One region of the Bacillus sp. V33-4 genome, then DNA from elsewhere that is predicted to be linked to it. Evidence: riboswitches for the same ligand, from Rfam matches in the RefSeq annotation. Region 1 holds a riboswitch; each other region holds the start of a gene.
What was found. A riboswitch is a leader RNA that binds a small molecule or an ion and turns the genes downstream of it on or off. The one in region 1 is predicted to bind S-adenosylmethionine.
Positions count from the first base shown of each region.

Region 2: another riboswitch for S-adenosylmethionine. It lies ahead of CVD23_RS10460 (methionine biosynthesis PLP-dependent protein); the one in region 1 lies ahead of mtnK (S-methyl-5-thioribose kinase).
Region 3: another riboswitch for S-adenosylmethionine. It lies ahead of CVD23_RS19715 (alpha-hydroxy-acid oxidizing protein); the one in region 1 lies ahead of mtnK (S-methyl-5-thioribose kinase).
Region 4: another riboswitch for S-adenosylmethionine. It lies ahead of CVD23_RS07660 (5-methyltetrahydropteroyltriglutamate--homocysteine S-methyltransferase); the one in region 1 lies ahead of mtnK (S-methyl-5-thioribose kinase).

Region 1 covers NZ_PGVC01000032.1:80,526-85,847, reverse strand. Annotated here, with positions in the region: gene CVD23_RS12590 (pyridoxal phosphate-dependent aminotransferase) at 1-824, opposite strand, end outside; gene CVD23_RS12585 (carbon-nitrogen family hydrolase) at 885-1,721, shown strand; SAM riboswitch class I at 1,833-1,990, shown strand; gene mtnK (S-methyl-5-thioribose kinase) at 2,082-3,248, shown strand; partial or broken gene CVD23_RS12575 (DUF2087 domain-containing protein) at 3,294-3,671, opposite strand; gene CVD23_RS12570 (methylated-DNA--[protein]-cysteine S-methyltransferase) at 3,665-4,174, opposite strand; gene CVD23_RS12565 (PAS domain S-box protein) at 4,180-5,322, opposite strand, start outside.
Region 2 covers NZ_PGVC01000026.1:37,662-42,983, forward strand. Annotated here, with positions in the region: gene CVD23_RS10450 (bifunctional homocysteine S-methyltransferase/methylenetetrahydrofolate reductase) at 1-518, opposite strand, end outside; gene metC (cystathionine beta-lyase) at 515-1,705, opposite strand; gene CVD23_RS10460 (methionine biosynthesis PLP-dependent protein) at 1,702-2,811, opposite strand; SAM riboswitch class I at 2,882-2,999, opposite strand; SAM riboswitch class I at 3,406-3,513, shown strand; gene CVD23_RS10465 (YezD family protein) at 3,612-3,728, shown strand; gene CVD23_RS10470 (phosphoadenylyl-sulfate reductase) at 3,811-4,527, shown strand; gene CVD23_RS10475 (inorganic phosphate transporter) at 4,540-5,322, shown strand, end outside.
Region 3 covers NZ_PGVC01000064.1:21,419-26,740, forward strand. Annotated here, with positions in the region: gene CVD23_RS19705 (UDP-N-acetylmuramoyl-tripeptide--D-alanyl-D-alanine ligase) at 1-274, opposite strand, end outside; gene CVD23_RS19710 (D-alanine--D-alanine ligase) at 344-1,426, opposite strand; SAM riboswitch class I at 2,442-2,548, shown strand; gene CVD23_RS19715 (alpha-hydroxy-acid oxidizing protein) at 2,649-3,809, shown strand; gene CVD23_RS19720 (helix-turn-helix domain-containing protein) at 4,025-4,261, shown strand; gene CVD23_RS19730 (8-oxo-dGTP diphosphatase) at 4,665-5,117, shown strand; gene CVD23_RS19735 (DMT family transporter) at 5,132-5,322, opposite strand, start outside.
Region 4 covers NZ_PGVC01000019.1:53,775-59,096, forward strand. Annotated here, with positions in the region: gene CVD23_RS07645 (hypothetical protein) at 1-22, opposite strand, end outside; gene CVD23_RS07650 (hypothetical protein) at 165-776, opposite strand; gene CVD23_RS07655 (autorepressor SdpR family transcription factor) at 769-1,047, opposite strand; gene CVD23_RS07660 (5-methyltetrahydropteroyltriglutamate--homocysteine S-methyltransferase) at 1,360-2,499, opposite strand; SAM riboswitch class I at 2,574-2,683, opposite strand; gene CVD23_RS22825 (DinB family protein) at 2,971-3,195, opposite strand; partial or broken gene CVD23_RS22830 (DinB family protein) at 3,234-3,415, opposite strand; gene CVD23_RS22835 (hypothetical protein) at 4,197-4,406, shown strand; gene CVD23_RS07670 (DUF1801 domain-containing protein) at 4,608-5,036, opposite strand.

The DNA.
Region 1 (5,322 bases):
AAAAGGCTGACATAAAGGTGGTCCTGAAGCAAATTGATCGCACTGATTACGCTTTTATTACCAATAGCGAAACCAACTCTCCAGCCGGCCATGTTATACGTCTTCGATAAAGTGTAAATTTCAATGCCGACTTCCTTGGCGCCTTCCGCCTGCAAAAAGCTGATTGGTTTTTGCTGATCAAAACCGATTGCTCCATATGCGAAATCATGGACAACGCAAATGTCATGCTGTTTCGCAAGCGTTACGGTCTCTGCAAAGAACGGAAGGGTCGCAGTTGCTCCGGTCGGATTGTTCGGGTAATTCAGGAACATTAACTTTGCTTTTGCTAATGCGTCCGCGCTTAAATCATGATAATCAGGGAGAAAACCGTTCTGCTCAAGCAATGGCATATACAACATTTCCGCTCTCGCCAATGCTACCCCAGACCAGTAATCCGGATAACCCGGATCAGGAACTAGCACAGTATCCCCCGGATTTAATAAACATTGCGGAATTTCAACCAAACCTGCTTTTCCGCCGAACAATACGGCCACTTCTGTATCCGGGTCCAACTCGACCTCATACTCCCGCTTATAGAACTCAGCTGCCGCTTCCTTCAAGTAGCGAAATCCTTGAAAGGGTGAATATTTATGATTGACCGGGTTTTCAGCCGCGGCCTGCAATGCTTTGACAATATGTCCTGGTGTTGGCTGGTCCGGGTTGCCCTGGCCCAGATTAATCACATCATGGCCCTGTTCAATGTATATTCCTGCCTTTTTGACGAGTGAGGCAAAAAACTGCCTCGGCAGGCTATTTAATAAATCTGACTGGGAAAAACGTGTCACTTTAGCACCCGCTTTATAAAAAATGAATTTGAAATTCTAGTCACAAATGATATAACGTTAATAACAGCTTGTAAAGCGAAATTTTTTAGTTTTTTGAATGGGGTGACAATTTTGAAACTATCAATAGCTTGTATTCAAATGGACATTGCTTTTGGCAATCCAGACCAAAACTACCAATCTGCGAAACAGCTGATTGCCGATGCAGCAGAACTAAAACCCGATATTATCGTCCTTCCTGAACTTTGGACGACCGGGTACGATCTGAGTCGGCTCGATGTAATTGGCGATCAGGACGCCAACAAAACAAAGTCCTTCTTGAAGAATGCAGCACTGCAACACGGTACCGCTTTTGTCGGCGGGTCTGTTGCGAAGAAAACGGCTGAGGGGATTTTTAATACGCTCATCATTGTCGATAAGCATGGAGAGGCAGTCCATGAATACAGCAAACTGCATCTTTTTCAGCTTATGGACGAACATCTGTATTTATCGGCGGGCAATTCGAAGGGCCTGTTCACGCTGGAAAACAGGCTCCTGTCCGGTATGATTTGCTACGATATCCGCTTTCCGGAATGGATTCGCGCCCATACGGCACAAGGAGCGGAAGCTTTGTTTGTCGTCGCTGAATGGCCGCTTGCCCGCCTCGCCCACTGGAGAGCCTTGTTGATATCACGGGCAATCGAGAACCAATGCTATGTCATTGCCTGCAACCGGGCAGGATCCGATCCGAAAAATGCTTTTGCCGGACATTCAATGATTATTGATCCGTGGGGGGAAATCATTGCGGAAGCCGGCGAAGACCAGGAAATATTGCATGCTGAAATTGACCTGGATGAAGTACGTCGAGTAAGAGAAATCATCCCGATTTTCTCAGACAGAAAACCGGAATTCTATAATTAAGTGCAGATTTTTGCCGGCAAAAATTTTTAAAAAAAAATGATTGACATATCACTTTTTGCATTGATATGATGATCAACAAGTGAAGAACAATTATGATTTTAAAATAGTACTCTCTTATCAAGAGCAGGCTGAGGGATTTGGCCCGATGAAGCCCAGCAACCGACCGTAATGCCATTGTGAAATGGGGCGCTAAAATGCGCCGGGGATTGATAATCTCCTAAGGCACGGTGCTAATTCCAACAGAAGGATTTTCTTCTGGCAGATAAGAGGCGTGAAGAATATAACCTTCAAGCCTCTTTCACATTGAGAAAGAGGCTTTTTCATTTGCTGAAAAGCCTCCACACTAAGGAGGAATAAACGATGGTCTTATTACAAAATACAACATACGAACCTTTAACCGAAAGCTCAGCCGCCGCCTTAGCGATTAGATTGCGGTTATTTCCTGAAGGTTCTGTTTTAACCGTATCAGAGATTGGCGATGGCAACCTGAATCTTGTCTTTAGGATTTCAGATCACGAATCCGGTCAAAGTGTGATCATCAAACAAGCATTGCCCTATGCGAAAGTCGTTGGTGAAAGCTGGCCGTTAACGTTAAAAAGAGCGACAATCGAAGCAAATGCATTGTCTGTTTTTAAAAAACTGGCACCAAATTATGTTCCTGAAGTCTTTTTTAGCGATGAGATCTTTGCCATTACTGTCATGGAGGATTTATCACATTTAACAATTGCGAGAACCGGATTAATCCAGGGCGAGGATTTCCCACTTCTCCCCAAGCATATCGGTGAGTATCTCGCTAAAACGCTGTTCTTTACTTCTGATTATGGCTTAAAGCCTGCAGAGAAAAAGGAGCTAGTTGGCAAATTTATTAACCCGGAGCTGTGTAAAATCACGGAAGACCTGATTTTTACCGATCCATTCTTTGATGCGCCAACCAATGACTTTGAAGAAGGTCTGAGGAAAGATGCCGAGAAGCTCTGGGCAGATGAAGAATTAAAGTTAGAGGCAGCCCTTCTCAAAAAGAGCTTTTTAACCGAAACAGAGTCATTGCTGCATGGCGATTTGCATACTGGAAGCATTTTTGCAAATAACGATGAAACAAAAGTCATCGACCCTGAATTTGCGTTTTATGGGCCGGCTGGCTTTGACCTTGGCCAAGTCGTGGCGAATTTGCTATTTCAACAGATTGCCAATCCCGAAAAACAGCGGAAAACATCTTCCCAGATAAGAGTGTTTTGGAAGACTTTTTCGCAGGAGTATTCAAAACTATGGAAAGAACAGAATACAGATCCGCTTTCTTCAAACGATCGCTTTCTCGCTTATTTACTTGAAAAATATCTTCAGGATGCTGCCGGATTTGCCGGTTGTGAGCTGATCCGACGGACGGTTGGACTGTCACATGTTGCCGACTTGGATGGCATACAAGATAAAGTCAAAAGGCTTGATGCAAAGCGGACAGCCCTTCAGCTTGGCAGTAAGTTGATTAAAAATCATCGCACTATTAAATCGATTGAAGACCTGATTGGTTAAACTCATCCAGCCGCTGAATGCAGTTCTGCGGCTGGAAATTTACGCTTAACCGTCGATTTTTACCCACATCTCTTCTGGATTCACTTCATATATTCCATTATCCCGGTACATATAATGATTGATAATAAACTCACGGCGGATCGTTGCATAATCTTCGTGAAATTTTTTTATATACTCATTTAGTTCCTTTTCCGCATATTTTTTTCCTGTTGTTAAACCCCGGATCATATATTCGAATACGATTAATTTCTTCTTCCTTTGGGCCGGAATGTTTTTCAGCTTCCCATCGCGCGTGAAGAAGTTATCAATTACCTTTTGTCTTTCGATATTCGTTTCGGCCATTTCCTTTATTCCCTCCCTGCCCTTCTCAATCTGCTCGACTAAAGCACTTGCATGTTGTTTCAGGACTGATTCATTTAAGTGCTTACTGAACCTTTAAACGAAGCTTTTTCGTGGCGAAGCAGCTTTTCTTTAATATCGGTTCTCGTGCCTGCATAGCCTGTCAGTGTTTTATTTTGGCCGATGACACGGTGGCATGGAATGATAATCGGGAATTTGTTTGCCTTGTTGGCCTGGCCGACTGCCCGCACCGCTTTCGCTTTGCCAATAGTTGATGCAATATCCTGGTAGCTTTTCGTCACCCCGAAAGGAATCGCTTCAAGCTGTTTCCAAACTGCTTGCTGAAAATCTGTGCCTGTTATGTCTAGCGGCAATTGAAAACTGCTTCGCGTTCCGCTAAAATATTCGCCAAGTTGTGTGACGGCAGCAGCCAGGACTGGATTATGCGGATTTTCTGAGAGATCCTCCCCGGTTTCATGTTTATCAAAGTCTTCTTTCCCTATATGTACAGCGCTCAATTTCCCGTTTTCAGCGACGATGAATAACAAACCGATCACGGTCTGCAGTCTAGTATATTGCCTGTTCAAAGTCTCTACCCCGCCTTCTTTAATGGTAAAAAAATATGAAAGATTGTCCCTTTGCCAAGCTGGCTTTCCACTTCAATGCTTCCTTGATGCTCTTCAATGATTTTGTAGCTCACCATTAAACCAAGTCCTGTTCCCCGCTCTTTTGTAGTATAAAACGGTTCGCCAAGCTTTTTCAATTTTTCTTCGGGGATGCCGGGTCCTTCGTCCTGCACATATATATGGATTTTATCGCCTGCGGCCCGCTTAACTGAAACAGTAATATAGCCGCCTTTCGGCATCACTTCAATCGCATTTTTGATAATGTTGATAAACACCTTTTTGAGCTGGTTTGGCTCACAAAAAAGCAGCGGGAGTTTATCTTGATAATATGTTTTAAATTGCACGTTATGCAAGACAGCCTGGGCAGTCAGCAACTCAACCGTTTCCTTAACAATTCTCGTAACATCCGATTCTATAAATTTTACTGCCTGGGGTTTTGCGAGGATCAGAAATTCATTGATTATTGAATCTATTCTTTGTAATTCACTTGTGATCACCTGAAAATACATCTCATGTTCATCCTTCATATTACCCTGAAGCAACTGGATAAACCCTTTTAGCGCTGTCATTGGATTTCTGATTTCATGGGCAATTCCAGCGGCAAGTTCTCCAATAACCGTTAAAGTATCAGATTTTCTGAGCTGTTCTTCCATCTCCAATTTTTCTGTTATATCTTTAAAAACAATTAGATTTAAGCCCGACATCAAGTTGCTTTTTGTTGAAAACTCAATGTGCTTTTTTGTTTCTTTTTTTATCCTAATCTGCACCACACCGTTCAATTGACCTTGTTGCAGAAGGGTATCCATATGTTCCACTTGTTCTTGCCGGCTCAGTCGGCACTCTGTCAGCAATTCCGTCAACGATTTACCGACAATCTCTTGTCTGGAAATCCCGAGCATATTTTGGCCGGTCTGGTTAATATCAATGATCTCAAAATGATTATTCCATAATATAATTCCTTCAAGTGCACCTTCAAAAATCTTCCGGAACTTCAACTCGCTCTCGCGAAGCTCTTTTTCCATACGATGGCGTTCACTGGCGTTGCGAACAATGGTTATATTAGATCCATCAATATGGAGCTTGGACGTAAATTCAAGTAATTTTTTTTG
Region 2 (5,322 bases), on a different contig from region 1:
GTTTCTTGAAGGGATACCTGGGCAATGATTGGGAGAGCAGTTTCTCTCCTGGCAATCGACAAAACGGTCTCAAGCTCTTTTAGGTCATAATACGTTTCAAGGAGCAGGCCGTCTACCCCTGCCAAAAGAAGACAGTATAATTGTTCACGAAAACTCCTTTTTATTTCTTCAATCGAAATCGAATGGGGCTTTATCCCGCGGTTCCCGCCGATTGTTCCGAGTACGTATGCTTTGTCCTGTGCTGCATTCCTGGCAACTTTCACAGCAGCACTATTAATTTCCTTAACTGAATCCTCCAGTCCATATCGCTGCAGCTTCAAGTAGTTGGCTGCATAAGTATTCGTTTGGATAAGGTCCGCGCCTGCATTGATATACGCTTTGTGAATATTTAGGATCTGTTCCGGCTCGGAAAGGTTCAGTTCCTCAAAACAGCAGTCCGTGCCATAAGAGTATAAAAGTGTACCCATCGCACCATCTGCTATCAATATTTGATTTTCCATTTTTTTAAGAAAGCTCATAGTTTCACTCCTTGGTGAGCGAAATGTTGCATCGTTGTTTCCAACGCAGCTGAAAAGTCTTTAATGATGTCTGCAGGATTTTCGAGACCGACTGATAAGCGCAGCAGACTATCGCTGATTCCTCGTTTTTTCCTTTCTTCAATCGGCATCGATGCATGCGACATTTTTGCCGGATAGGATAAAATTGACTCGACTGCGCCGAGACTGACAGCAAAAACAGGGATTTCAACATTCGAGACAAATTGGTAAAGTGCCTCTTTTCCGGCTAATTCAAACGAGAGAATCGCCCCTGCTCCGTTTGCCTGCCTGTGCTGGAGATCATACTGTGGATGGTCCTCAAAGCCCGGGAAATACACCTTATGAATGGCAGGGTGAGTTCTTAAAAAACAGGCAATTTGGGCTGCACTTTTTAAAGATTGTTCCAGCCTGACATGAAGCGTTTTTAACCCTCTCAATACCAGCCAGGCGTCCTGGACACCAAGAACGGCACCAATCGTATTTTGCAGGAAATAAAGTCGCCCGGCCAATTCCTCATCTTTGACGACAGCGAGTCCGGCGACAACATCACTATGGCCGGATAAAAATTTTGTTGCACTGTGCAGGACGACGTCGGCTCCCAATAACAAAGGTTTCTGCAGAGCCGGGGTCAGGAACGTATTGTCGACAAAAATTAATGCGTTGTGCTCTTTTGCCAGTTCACTGACCGCTCGTATATCGGTAACTTTTAAGAGGGGATTTGAAGGTGTCTCAACATAAAAAACCTTTGTATTAGTCTGAACGGCCTCCCGGACGGCGTGAAGATCTGTCATATCGGCAAACGTATATTCAATTCCCATTCTCGAAAGAACTTCTGTAACCATGCGGTATGTTCCTCCGTAAACATCCTCGGAAATCACGACATGGTCACCAGAAGACAAAAGAAGGAAGGCTGTCGAGATTGCTGCCATTCCGGATGAAAAGGCAAAGCCCCTTGTGCCTTCTTCGAGATCGGCGATTGCCTCCTCAAGAGCTTCGCGTGTCGGGTTGGAACTCCGGCTATAATCGTATTTTCCGAAGTTTTCAATATCGAATTGATGAAAAGTGGAGGCATGGTGAATCGGAACACTTACAGCACCAGTTGCCTGATCCGTTTTCTGGCTATTATGCAGAAGCCTCGTTTCAAAATGTATTTCACTGCTCACTTTCATAAGGTAGCCTCCTCAACGACGGATCTGAATGCTTGCTCAAGGTCATCAATTAAATCATCCACAGCTTCTATGCCAACGGAAAATCTTAATAAACGGTTGCAGACCCCGGTTTCGATTCTGATTTCCTCCGGGATATCCGCATGTGTTTGCGTTGCGGGATAAGTAATAAAGCTTTCGACACCGCCAAGGCTTTCAGCAAATGTGATCAAGGATAATCCTTTTAAAAAAGGGTTCACCCATGTCTCATCCTTGATTCTGAAAGAAATCATCCCGCCTCTGCCGGGGTAAAGGACATCTGTTACACTTTCATGGCTTGAAAGGTACTGAACAAGCTTCTTTGCATTCTCCTCGTGTTTTTCAATCCGGAGCGCTAAAGTTTTCATGCCGCGGATTAACAGCCATGAATCAAAAGGGCTGAGCACTGCGCCCGCTGCATTATGGTGGAATTCAAGAGCTTCACATAAATCGTTACCTTTGGCAACAATCAACCCGGCCAGCACATCATTATGACCGCCGAGGTACTTGGTGGCGCTATGTATGACAATGTCAGCGCCGAGAAGGAGGGGCTGCTGGAGAATGGGTGTATAAAATGTGTTATCGACAATCAGCAATAATCCATGCTTTTTGGCCAGCTCTGAAATAGCGCCAATATCGGTTTGCTCCATTAGGGGATTGGTTGGGGTTTCAATAAAAATGGCTTTCGTTTGTAGAGTTATTTTTTTATCCAACTCCTCAACACAGCTTGTGTTGAGGTATTGACACGTTAATCCCCACTTCCTGAAACCGTGTTCAAGCAATCGATATGTGCCACCGTATAAATCTTTGCTGACAATCCACTCATCGCCTGATTGAAACAATGATAGCAATGTGGCAATCGCTGCCATGCCCGAACTGCAGGCAAAACCCTGGTCACCATGTTCAAGGTCTGCGATCGCTTTTTCGAGGAGCTGGCGGGTTGGGTTGCCTGTTCGGATATAGTCATAGCCGGATGATTCGCCGATCCCTTCATGCATGTAGGCCGTAGAGAAGTAAACAGGCGGACTTACCGATCCTGTAATATCGCTCCTGTTGCCGATTTGGGCCAGCTTCGTATCTATTTTGTACATTGCCACCACTCCTTTAAGAAATAAAAAAAGCCTTCAAGAAGAAGACTTTGTATGCTGGACGCAGCCGTTCTTCTCATCTTTCAAGTTCATAAAAAACTTGCAGGATTTAGCACCTTTTCAATGCTATTAGGGCATTGATGGTTGCTGAGGTGTCTTCGGGCCATTCCCTCAACCTCTCTCGATAAGAAATCGTTTGTATTCAATTGACTAAAATTTACAACATCCACATACTTGTGTCAACCATTTTTTAAAAATTAAGAAAATCACTCTTTTTTAAAATAGGGTGGACGTAGAGAATTGAGATAGTCTTTCATGACGGTTTACGAGCCGCTAAAAATGTCAAATCATCAGATTTTGAAAAAATTTTAAATTGTCTGTATTGCATCATATGTACGTACCAGGGAAAGAGAAACTTAAAAATTACGATTGACAACTAACTGGTATCCTGTTAATTTAAATAGAACTCATCGGAATTATAGGAATTAATCTTTTTCGTAGCTTTGATCGGTTCTACTGGACTAAATTCCTATTTTTCATTTCAGTACTTTAAAGTATTGACATGGAATTCCTTTGTGTTAAAATTTAGAAAAAATAAACTTATCCAGAGCGGCGGAGGGAATTGGCCCGATGAAGTCCGGCAACCTGCTGAACAAGCAAGGTGCTAAATCCAACAAAATGTGAAACCATTTTGGAAGATAAGGTAAACATATTCTTACCTGATGAGTCTTTCCGAAGTGGAAAGGTTTTTTTATTTAGAAGGAGGGGCTTGCTTGGGAAAGAAAGTAAATCAGTTCGATGAAATTTATTCGCATTTGCAGGAAATCCTGGCGGGGATGAAGTACGGTTCAATCACACTGGTTGTTCAGGACGGTGTAGTCGTGCAAATTGAAAAAAATGAAAAACTTAGAATTAAGTGAGCTTGCTGACTAGATAAACTAGAGGCAGTTTTAACCTTACCGGTTAGAACTGTCTCTTTTTTTGGAATTTGGAGGGATTGATTTGGCGCAATTAATCACGTATCAAAATTTTGATACATTTTCGGCACTGGACTTTTCGTATGCTAACGAGACAAAAGGGGCCTTAGACGTTCTTAAGTGGGCGTATTCGCATTATGGAGAGGGAAACCTTGTTTATGCCTGCAGTTTTGGGATTGAAGGAATTGTCTTAATCGATTTGATCTCCAAAGTAAATGAAACAGCGAGAATCGTTTTTCTCGATACTGAACTTCATTTCGCGGAGACTTACAAGTTAATTGACCAAGTGAAGGAGAAATATCCGCAATTAGTCATTGAACTGAACAAACCCGATTTGTCTCTGGAAGAACAGGCGCACACATACGGGGATGAACTATGGAAGAGCGACCCGAACAAATGCTGTGAACTTCGAAAAGTTACTCCGCTTAACAGCGTGCTCTCAGGAACAGCGGCATGGCTGTCGGGATTAAGGAGAGAACAATCCGAAACAAGGAAACATACACAATTTATCAATAAAGACCACCGCTTTCAATCGGTGAAGATTTGCCCGCTCATCCATTGGACGTGGAAGGATATTTGGCGTTACGCCCACAAAAACAATTTGCCGTATAACATTCTCCATGATCATGGTTACCCAAGTATCGGCTGCAAGACGTGCACTGCACCTGTTTTCAATAGCGGGGACTTGAGGTCAGGCCGATGGACCGGCCAGAATAAAATTGAATGCGGACTTCATCAATAAGAGGTAATCAATATGATCCTAACTTATATAACTTGTATCGTCGCCCTGTTTTTTGCGATGAATATTGGAGCGAGCGGGGCAGCGGCTTCGATTAGCATCGCATACGGTTCGGGCGCTATTCCAAGCAGGAGAAAGGCATTGGTATTGTGCGGAATTGCTATTTTTGCCGGGGCTGCCGTGGGCGGGAGTGAAGTGGTCAAAACGATTGGAACAGACATTATTCCGCAGTCGCTGCTGACCGTAAAAGTGGTGTTGATCATCCTATCCTCAGCAGCCATATCTTTATTTATCGCCAACCTGATGGGGATACCGCTCTCGACCAGTGAAATTACCGTTGGATCTGTTGTCGGTGTGGGAATTGCCTATCAGGCTTTGTACATCAATAATATTTTGGTCATCGTCAGCTTTTGGATTATCGTTCCTGCTGCAGGGTTTGCGATTGCACTTCTGTTAGGAAAGTTTATAAAAAAGCTGGAGAAGCACTATCCGGGCTTGAAAAATGAAAAGATGCAAAAAACGCTCGCTGTATTTGTGATCATTGTTGGATTCTTTGAAGCTTTTTCAGCGGGCATGAACAATGTTGCCAATGCGGTTGGGCCGTTGGTAGGCGCTGGAATCGTACCGATTCATACAGGTATTCTCATTGGCGGCTTATTTATCGCCCTCGGTGCGATATTTATGGGCGGGGGTGTCTTGCAAACAAATGGGAAAAAGATTACTAACTTCTCCTTGCTGGAAGGCGGCGCGATTTCAGGAACCGGGGCATTCCTGGTTATCCTTGCTTCCATTTACGGC
Region 3 (5,322 bases), on a different contig from region 1:
CAAGAAGAGTATCCTCGACGATAATAATCGGCAAATCGACGGGTGGGTTTGGTACATCCTTTTGCCAGAACGCGGCCCCTGCACCTTTATTAACTGCTTCCTCCACGAACCTGTGACCATCGGCGTGTTCACCTTTAAAAGGTATAAACAAATTCCCTGTTTCTATCTTTCTCGAATCAATGCTGACCCCGTTAATTTCAGTGTCTCCCCATTGCTGGAGATCAATTTCGGCTTTAATCATTTTTGAAAGCTGCCTGATCGTTTTTCGGATCATTATACTCCTCCTCGGATTATTCCAAAACATGAAGGAACACGGCATCAAGCGCCGTGTATCCCTTTGCTGCTAGAATGTATGCTTAATGTTTTGCTTTTCTGCATGTCTTTCTTCTGCAAGCTTAACAAGACGTTCAATCAGCTCCGGGTATTCAACCCCGGTGTGCTTCCACAGTAAAGGAAACATGCTGAAGGGCGTAAAGCCAGGCATCGTATTGACTTCATTGATATATGCGTTTCCGTCCTTTGTTAAGAAGAAGTCGGCGCGTACCAGTCCTGAGCAATCCAGAGCTTTAAACGATCTAATCGCCATTTCCTTAAGCTCACTGTATTCTTCTTTTGTAACATCCGCCGGGATAATCATCGCGGTATCGCCGTCTTCATATTTTGCTTTATAGTCGTAAAAATCCTTTTTCGGCACAATTTCACCGGCAACTGAACATTCAGGCTCATCATTTCCAAGTACACCGATTTCAATCTCTCTGGCGGTAATGCCTTCTTCGACAATGATCTTCCGATCAAATAGGAAGGCTTCCTCACAGGCTGCTGCTAATTCATCACGATTGGAAGCCTTGTTGATGCCAACACTGGAACCGAGATTGGCCGGCTTCACGAAACAAGGGTAACCAAGTTGTTTTTCGATTTTTTCATACGCGGATTCGCTGGCCTTCTCCCACTCACTGCGGGTAAACCAGGCAAATTTGACCTGGGCAAGCCCGGCTTGTGCAAATACATTTTTCATGATGATTTTATCCATGCCGGCAGCGGAAGCAAGCACTCCATTACCTACATAAGGAAGGTTTAAAAGCTCAAGCAGACCTTGAACCGTTCCGTCTTCTCCATTTGGTCCATGAAGAAGCGGGAAGATCACATCCAAAGATTGATCCTGCCCTGCTGCACTTCCTTGAAACAATGCCGGAGCGAGAGCAGCTTGAGAAGCTGCGTCTCCTTGAGAAAACTGCAATGCTTTAACATCAGCCACTGGACCGCTTAATTGCGGCCCTTTTACCCATTTTCCTTCATCTGTTATGTAAATAGGATGAATATCGAATTTTTCTACATCAAGCGCTTTAATAACAGCAAGAGCTGTTTGTAGAGAAACATTATGTTCAGCGGATTTACCCCCGTATAATAACCCAAGTTTAGTTTTCATCATCGAACCTCCAATTAGTCATTCACACGAGTGAATTCCACAATGTAATAAGCTAAACCGAAAAACGAATGAAGTTGTCTAAATAAACAAGAGAATGCCGTAGGAAACGAATAATAATATCTTAATTTTAAATTACTGTTCGTTTTTCAATTAAAGAATTGCTTTATGAAATTCACTCACACACATGGTTTTATTTTAACATGTTCTTTTGAAAGAAAAGAGTCATACGCGATTGTTTTCTAATGGAAATTTATCGCCCGGTGATTTGCCATTACTATTCTCTGTTAAATGACATGCAACATCTTTTCGTACAGCCTGTAGGCGCGAACACAGAAAGCGATTCCGTAATCGTTCTGCTGGGAATAAGTATGGCTGAATGATTGATCCCTCACTATAGTCAACAGATTATTATTTTAACATTATATTAAACTCATTGAAATCTTGTCTTCAGAAAACACACAATTATTTTATTTTTATAATATTTATTAGTTAACTGTTCGATTTATTCACGATATAATCCGCCTGATAAAAACAAATGCTTATTTTAGGAGGACATCATCAATAAATTAGGCCTACTGCGCAAGATTATTGTCGCAATTGCCGCTCGGGATCCGGGATCGCCCCTCGGCCTTATTGCTCCTCAATGGTAAGTACTGATCAATTGACTGATCGCACTTGATAGGCCTTTTTTATTTTGTTTTATGACGGATCTGCGTTATTTCACAATCATAACCGGTGCTTTTCCCCTTTTTGGCAACCTTATGGCTGACACTGCCAAGCACCATTTCTTGTCAAGCAACTCTTGATGTAAGCGGCATTTTCGTAACCAATCTCTCATTTTCGCCATTTTTTAATGTTTTTCATATATAAAATGTATCTATAATTTTTTTCACCATAAAACATTTCCCAGTTGGTGTTTTCCGACAAATAGTTTTAAAAAATATTTCATTGACAACCACTTCCCGAAATCCTAAAGTTATAAGTAACGAATTGCTGTTAATTTAATAATTTTGTTCTCTTATCGAGAGTGGCGGAGGGACTGGCCCTGTGAAGCCCGGCAACCATTCCAATTTGGAATTGGTGCTAAATCCAGCAAAACATTTTAGTTTTGGAAGATGAGAGCGGGCGACCATACATATGATCAAACCTCTCTACTTTGGAGAGGTTTTTTTGTTTTAGAACCTTTATCAAAAAATCAGCTATTTAGAAAGGAAATGAAATCATGGCGGTAATCAGCAAGGAAGATCCTTTATTAGCAAAAATGAAAGAGACCGGGCTCAATTTTTCAGTCGAAGAGTGGGAAAGGGCGGCTGAATGTATTCTTGAGCAAGGCCCGTTCGGTTATATCCAATCAGGGTCCAGCGGTGAAGAAACGCTGCAGAAAAATACGAGAGCTTTTGAACAATACAGCATTTTGCCAAGAGTTTTAACGAATGTAGCAAATCCAGACTTTTCAATAGAATTGTTGAATCAAACTTTTCCTTCCCCTTTATTGTTCGCTCCGGTTGGAATGCAAAGGATTGCTCATCAAGACGGAGAATTGGCTGCAGCAAGAGCAGCAGGCTCGTTTGGAATTCCTTATATTGCAAGTACTGTATCGAGCTACACTATGGAAGAGATTGCCGAAGCGAACCCGTTTAGCCCAAACTGGTTCCAGCTTTACTGGTCCAATGATCGTGATTTATCGTTAAGCATGGTTAAAAGGGCTGAAAACGCCGGTTATCAAGCCCTCGTCGTTACAGTCGATACCGTCATGCTCGGATGGCGGGAAAAGGACTTGCACAATAGCTACTCCCCGCTCAGACTTGGTTTTGGAAAAGCAAACTATATTTCTGATCCTGTTTTTCAGGCTAAAGTGAATATTGAAGACAGTGATGAAGTCGTGGACGAAATTTTAAACCAGATTCTCCATCCTTCCTTTAACTGGGATGATTTGCAGTGGCTAAAAACGCAAACGAGTTTGCCGATTGTTTTAAAAGGAATCCTTCATCCTGACGATGCAGTGGAAGCAGTTAAAAGGGGCTTCGAGGGAATTATTGTGTCAAACCATGGCGGAAGGCAGCTGGACGGGGTCGCATCCTCGCTGGATGCGTTACCATTAATTCGCAACGTTGTGCCCGAAACATTTCCAGTTTTGTTTGACAGCGGCATCCGCCGTGGCACGGATATGGTCAAGGCGCTTGCACTTGGTGCGGATGCTGTATTGCTTGGAAGGCCTTATGTATACGGGCTGGCGGTTGCAGGCGAACACGGAGTTCAAAAGGTTGTTTCGAACTTACTCGATGAATTTAAAGTATCGGCAGGTCTGGCTGGGGCGAAGAATATTACTGAGGTGAAAAAGACTACTCTCATGCGATATATCATGGATGATGCAAAAGGTTGATAAGTACTGGCGAGCATTTTTTGCTCGCTTTCTTCATGTGACTCAAGTTCGTGAAGCATATCGTTGCCCAGCTAAAAATGCTAACGGTTGTGTAATGATAAAGATTTTGACAACCCTCTCACTTTAATGCTAATTTAAAGAATAACGTCCGTCTGAACAAGAGAAAGCCTTACCAAAAGCCCGTGTAAATTGCTTTTTCTAAGGAGAGGTGAAAGATGAATAAAGAAATTGTAAAATTTTTAAGAAAAAGCTATAACATGAATCAGCGCGACTTTGCAAAGCTCGTTAATTGCAGCTTCTCGCTTATTGCCCTTGTTGAAGTTGGCAAAAGAAGGGTTACAGAAGATCTTGAAAGTAAAATTAAAAACACTTTTGACCTTGATGAAGAACAATTGCAATCGATCGCAACCCTCGTCTCTGAATTCAGCAAAGGCATACCGCCTTTGTTTTAGGGCAATAAAAGTTTCAAGTGCTCTATGTAAAAAAAGATGGAACTGCTAAATCCACCCTTCCGCTATTGAAATTGCCTCTATTTGATTTTTTACACTCAAGCTTATTTAAAATTTTTGATATATAGTTCCGGATGATAAAAATAGCTTGAAATCTCCTTGGCTTTTTTACCTTCTGCGACCATCTTCAATATTTCCCTTTCACAATGCGTCAGTGGATTATCTGTTCGAACGCTCCCAAAAATCAATTTCGGTGAAAATTCCTTTTTCCCCTTCATAACACTCACGTTTCCACTCTTTTTCATCTTACAATCCAGGCCATTTTCTCACAATTTTGATATGATTAAATTATCTTTTAACAGACAAAGGCGGGACACTAGTGAACTGGAAAGAAATCGAACATCAAATGTACACATTATGTATGGTGGTGAAAGGCGATAAGGTGCTGTTAATCAAAAGGCCGGAAGAACGCGGATACCCTGGATTTGTTGCACCCGGCGGCAAAGTCGACTATCCGGAAAGTTTATCTGCAGCGGCCATCCGCGAAGTTAAGGAAGAAACAGGTTTAACTGTTCGCAATATTACGTATAAAGGCCTCGATGAATATGTCAGCCCCCATGAAAATATCCGCCATATGGTTTTTAATTATTTGGCAGACGATGTTGAAGGCGAACTTCTCGATGATCCCCCTGAAGGAGAATTATCTTGGTTTCATAGAGAAGAAGCCTTACAGCTGCCGATGCAGAGCTGGTTTCGACGTAAATTCCCGTTATTTTTTGAAAAAGGGACATTTGAAATCCATACCGTCTGGGATGCGCGAAACAATCGAGAAGCCGAGCATTTCATCAAAAAAATATAGGGAGGTCAGTCCTCTCATGAAACTGCTTTTAAGCCAATCACACTTATGATAATCATGGCGATGAAAAGAATTCGTCGCCAATTTCTGGGCTCGCCGAAAAATAACATCCCAAGCAGCACACTGCCGGCAGCGCCAATACCTGTCCAGACACCATAAGCCGTTCCGATCGGAAGCTCAAGCAATGCCTTTGATAATAAATAAAAGC
Region 4 (5,322 bases), on a different contig from region 1:
GACAAATACTATCTTTTTTCAAAAAGACCCTCCTCCATATTTACATGAGGAATTTCCATAATGTAATAAGCTAAACCGAACAACGAATTAAATTGTCTTAATAAACCAGAAGGATTCAGTACATTGTTCGTTTTTCAGTTAAAGAAATGCTTTATGAAATTTATTTATATATCATTTACATGTGTTTGGTATGCCCTATACGCACGAAATATAGAAGCAAACAATGTACATAGAAGTATCGTGAAGAAACCAATCAACATCAGAGCCCCAGGGAGAAACACGGAAAATAACATAAGAGTACCTCCGACAAACAAAGGAAAAGAAAATGGGCGTACTACAACATTCCATACGTGGCTAGTTGATTTTGTTAATGGTGAGGAATTTCCATCTAATTCAAGTTGGAATCTAGGAAGTGTGTTGGCAGTGGTGATGAGTACAATTCCCACGCTTATAGGAATTAGTAGAAGCAAGTTAACTTCTGTTCCTGTTGAGACAAGAAGCAAGCCAGAATGAAGCATAAATAGGATCATTGACAGTGACAAAAAAATGTTTTCAAGGCCATTTATAAAACGAGAGTATGACCCTTGTTGTTTAATCAATTTTGGAAGGATAAAGAGGTTGCTGTTTACCATAACCATCGTGAACGGAATAACATATAATATGACTTCACTTGGACCATACCTTGCTTCATCAAAGGTAAAATTCGCGGCATAGAAATATATACTTACAATGAAAGATAAAATGGTTAAAACACATATGCTAATTTTTTTAATCATGATTTTCCTCCTTAGAGTTTGAATTAAATTGGATAATCCATTTCATAACATCCTGGAAAACAGTTGAATTTAAAGAATAATAAACATACTGTCCTTTTTTTACGGCATACACTAAATCAGCATTTTTTAGAACCGACAAATGTTGTGATATTCCAGGCTTACTCATATCAAAATGTTTCGCAATATCTCCAGCAGTCATATCTCCTTTTCGCAGTAGGTCTAATATTTTCCTTCTATTTTCATCAGATAAAGCTCTAAATAACTCATTTATGGACAATCAATACTTACCTCCCTCTTAAATATTTAAGTAATTACTTAACTACTTAAATTATAGTCGACGGAATTAGAATGTCAATAACATTATTCAGTTAGTCACTTTCACCGGAAAGGTGAGATGCTGATAAAAAGAAACCCTTGAAAGGCATGTAGCCAATCAAGGGAAAATTGCTGTTATTCCAATAGTTTTCTATCTAGGGAAGTCCAATAAGTAATCTGTTCAGTTGCGCTTCCATTTCATCATTTCCTAAAGTTCTGTCGAAATTTTTTAAGATTAACTGTTTTTGCTGTCTCTGTGACAAGGAAGTTACTTCCAAACATCTTGAGCAATCTCCACAACATGGCGGAGTTTTGCCCATTGTTGTTCTTCTGTCAGTAAATTACCCTCTTCTGTAGAGGCAAAACCGCATTGCGGACTCAGGCACAGCTGATGTAAATCGACAAAACGGGAGGCTTCTTCAATACGGCGTTTAACTTCTTCCGCATTCTCCAATTCTCCGAACTTAGATGTTATCAATCCCAATACGATCTTCAAATCAGGTCTTTTCACAAAACGTAATGGTTCAAAGCCACCTGCGCGGTCAGTGTCATATTCCAAAAAGAAGCCGTCAATATTAAGCCTGTCAAATAGTAGTTCAGCTACAGGCTCATATCCACCAGAAGAAATCCAAGTCGAACGAAAATTACCCCGGCAAATATGCATTGTAATTTTCATATCTGCAGGCCTGGCTGATACCGCATCATTAATTGTTTTTAAATACATACCAGCAAGATAGTCGGGATCCAAACCTCTTGCCCGAATATGCTCTTTTTGTTCTTCAGAACAAAGATACGCCCACGAAGTGTCATCCAACTGTAAGTATCTGCAGCCGGCATCATAGAATGACTGGATCGCTTTCTTATACGTTAAGGCTAGATCATGGAAAAACTCTTCATCATCGCTGTAAGCATCTTTTTCTATTTCACCGCGGAAGTGGAGCATACTCGGACTTGGGATCGTCATTTTAGTGGTATGCATTTCGGCTATGCTCTGTAGAAATCTGTAATCTTCGAGCATCGGATGCTGCCCAAAATCCAATTTTCCGGTCACTTTGATCGCGTGTGATTTTGTTTGAGTTTGATGAAATTGTATACCACTGTCTGTATCGTGACCTTCCACACCAATCAAATTTTCAAGGAAGTCAAAATGCCACCATGCCCGGCGGAACTCTCCATCTGTCACTGCTTGAAGTCCTATCTCTTTTTGCTTATTGACAATCCTCACAATTTCCTCATTTTCTACTTCTCTTAGCCGCTCCAATGTAATTTCTCCAGCCGCTCTTTGCAAACGGGCATTTTTAATTTTGTCTGGCCTTAATAAACTTCCAACATGATCAGCCCTGAACGGTGCCTCTTCTGATAAAACTGTTTGATTAGAATTACGCAAATTTGTGCTGTCGTTTAGCATCCTAGAAAAACTCCTCTCTATATAAATAAAAAAAATCTTCCTGATAAAAGGAAGAGTTTGAATACTCAATCTCCTCCTCATCTTTAAGAACAACTTGTTCTTTAGGACTTAGCACCATTCTGTTTGAAAAAACAGCGGTTGCCGGGTTTCATAGGGCCATTCCCTCCACCTCTCTTGATAAGGAAAAAAATCTATTAAATTTTAATAATTGTCACTATTATCATATAAAGAGATAACTTAAAGCAATAGATTTCAGAAAATTTTATCAGAAAATTGGTTGTACAGTTCACAAACACGGTTTAATATGTTAATCTGCTTTCCGGCCAGTACAAGAGTTTTGATCCGAATACCCGACAAGCATACTGCATACAAATCCGTAGCTTTAGAACAGTTTGCTGAAAAAATGAAAGGCGACTCGTATCAACTTTACTTTTTTATAGATAAGTACCCATTTATAAAAAAGAGAGTGTGTCAATGTAGTCCTCTTCCAATTAGATTAGCAGAAACAGGTTTCAAACCTAACTCTCTTGACCAAATTGACAACTGACCAATATGGTGAATTTCATGAGCGATTACGTGCCGAATCACATCAGCATATGTAAATCCGTCTAATTTAAGAGTTTCATTATCCTCTGACCAATTCCCAACATACTCCTCAACTTCGGGTACACAATTGTTGGATAAATCTTCTATCAATTTAAGTGAGGATTAATCTTCATAAATAAAATGAAATTTAGGCTTTCCTTGTAATCCTCTAATCCACGCTTGTTCCACGTCCACTATATGAAAAAGTGTTTGCAAAATACCTCCTTTTCCACCGACTCTTGGACGTTGTAGCTCCTTTTTCAGACAGTTGCTCACACCATTCGAACCATTCTTCTCTTACCTGCCAATTGTATCGGAATAATAACAACATTTGAGTACCCTCCGTTCCAGATATTTTTCCGAAAAACCCCTAATACCCTCCCCATTATCGACTATAAGCACTCGAATATCTTTCATAGTGTCCCCTAATTTTTAATATATTGTTATGGCGTAATTCATATATCCTCTATTGCGTTTACATAGTTTTTCTGACCAGGTTAATATAATCCTGATTTTTAAACAAACGTTTGATTAACACCCACGGGGTTAACGAATAAATCTCATTTTCGGTTTCTTATTGTTTTTAGTTCGTACATAAGTTCGAATGTGTCCATTCCTTAAGCATAACTTTGGAGTTAACTCAAACACCCCCCATTGAATGAACAAAAAATGTAAGACCTACTTCACAGGCATACCACTGTATGGATAAATGGCATGTCTTAATCCATACTCCAACGCGTCGATATCTGGCATGCTTCTCTTTTGTGCTATCTTTATGACCTTCTCAATGTCATAAGACACCCTTCTTAATTGAACAGCTAAATTTGTTTGATCGATATCAATAATTGCATAACTGGCACGATTATCACCAGCAAATGAAAAGCCTGCACTCCCCGCATGTACTATTGTTCTTCCATTCGCTTGTCTGGTAAAGCATGATGAACATGGCCAAACAAAACTAAATTTGTCTTTTCATTCGTATGTAGTTTATCTAGCTCCTCCAAGCTAGCCCACGGATACACCACCTCTCCCAGCGATTCAGGCGTGGCATGAAAAATTTCTGCATTTGTGTTATCAATTGATATGGAATCTAATAAGCTCCCGATGCGGTTATTTGTCTAGGTGACATTGTTTTCAGAGGTCCACAACCGAGTGAATGTATTGAGTTGATTCAGTCAATCAATCCCATAATTACAGTCAGAGGTAATGTAGAAGACTTGTTTAACTCGTTTCCAAAACCTGATTGGAAACCAGCAAACGAACGTCAATTGTTGTTATACGTATTTCTTACTCCCGTCTATTGGATTAATATGACTTTCTGAACGTGTTATTTTAATGTCAAGGTAGTCCAGCATTTTTGAACAAATGATTGATCAAACCCAAAGAATCACCTAACAACCGCTTAGAAAAAATCACCTCATCAGGAAGCGTTATCCTTGGAGGTGATTCTTTAGCATGGCAATCATATCAGCAGTTTGAGTACGAAATATCAAAGTCTTAAGTCAACTCTTCTCTACAACGTCTTAATTGCGCGGGTTCGGATACATATCATTCAAAAACGCTACAGATTGGTTGATTAACGCCTTCAATACATCCACATCGATATCTGATATTTTGTTGATATACACACACGCTTTGCCTGTCGTATGTTTTCCAAAGTCCTTCAGCAAGTCCGCTCGTGTTGTGTCATCCGTAGCAAAATACAAACTGATTTTGGCTTTTCGCGGCGAAAAGCCAACTAGCGGCGCATCGCCTTCGTGACCGGATTCATATTTATAATGATACGAACCAAATCCAATAATACTCGGTCCCCACATCTTCGCTTTGTAACCCGTCGTTTCAGTAAAAATATCCAGTAGTTTGTATGCATCTTCACGTTTTTTCGGGTTTTCGACACTCTCAATAAACTCAATGACACTGTTTTCGGTTTCTTTTGTTTTTAATTGGTACATAAATTAGGATTGCTCCTCCTTTTTATTTGTCATGGGAGTTGAATAGCCAAGCTTAATAATTATGATCCTATTTTTCTGCTTAAGTAAAGCCTTTAAATCCTTTTCTCCTGTTATGCAGGTACTTCGTTTTCATGATCTAAGCCTAAAGAATGCCCTACTTTATGACGGTAATAAGATTCTCTCACAAAATTTTGACGCTTTCGGTTGCCCTGTTATTTTTTGACAAAGTGCAATTTAAAGAAATGCAGGAATTCATTCAAGAGTAATAAAACCAAACGAAGGGTGT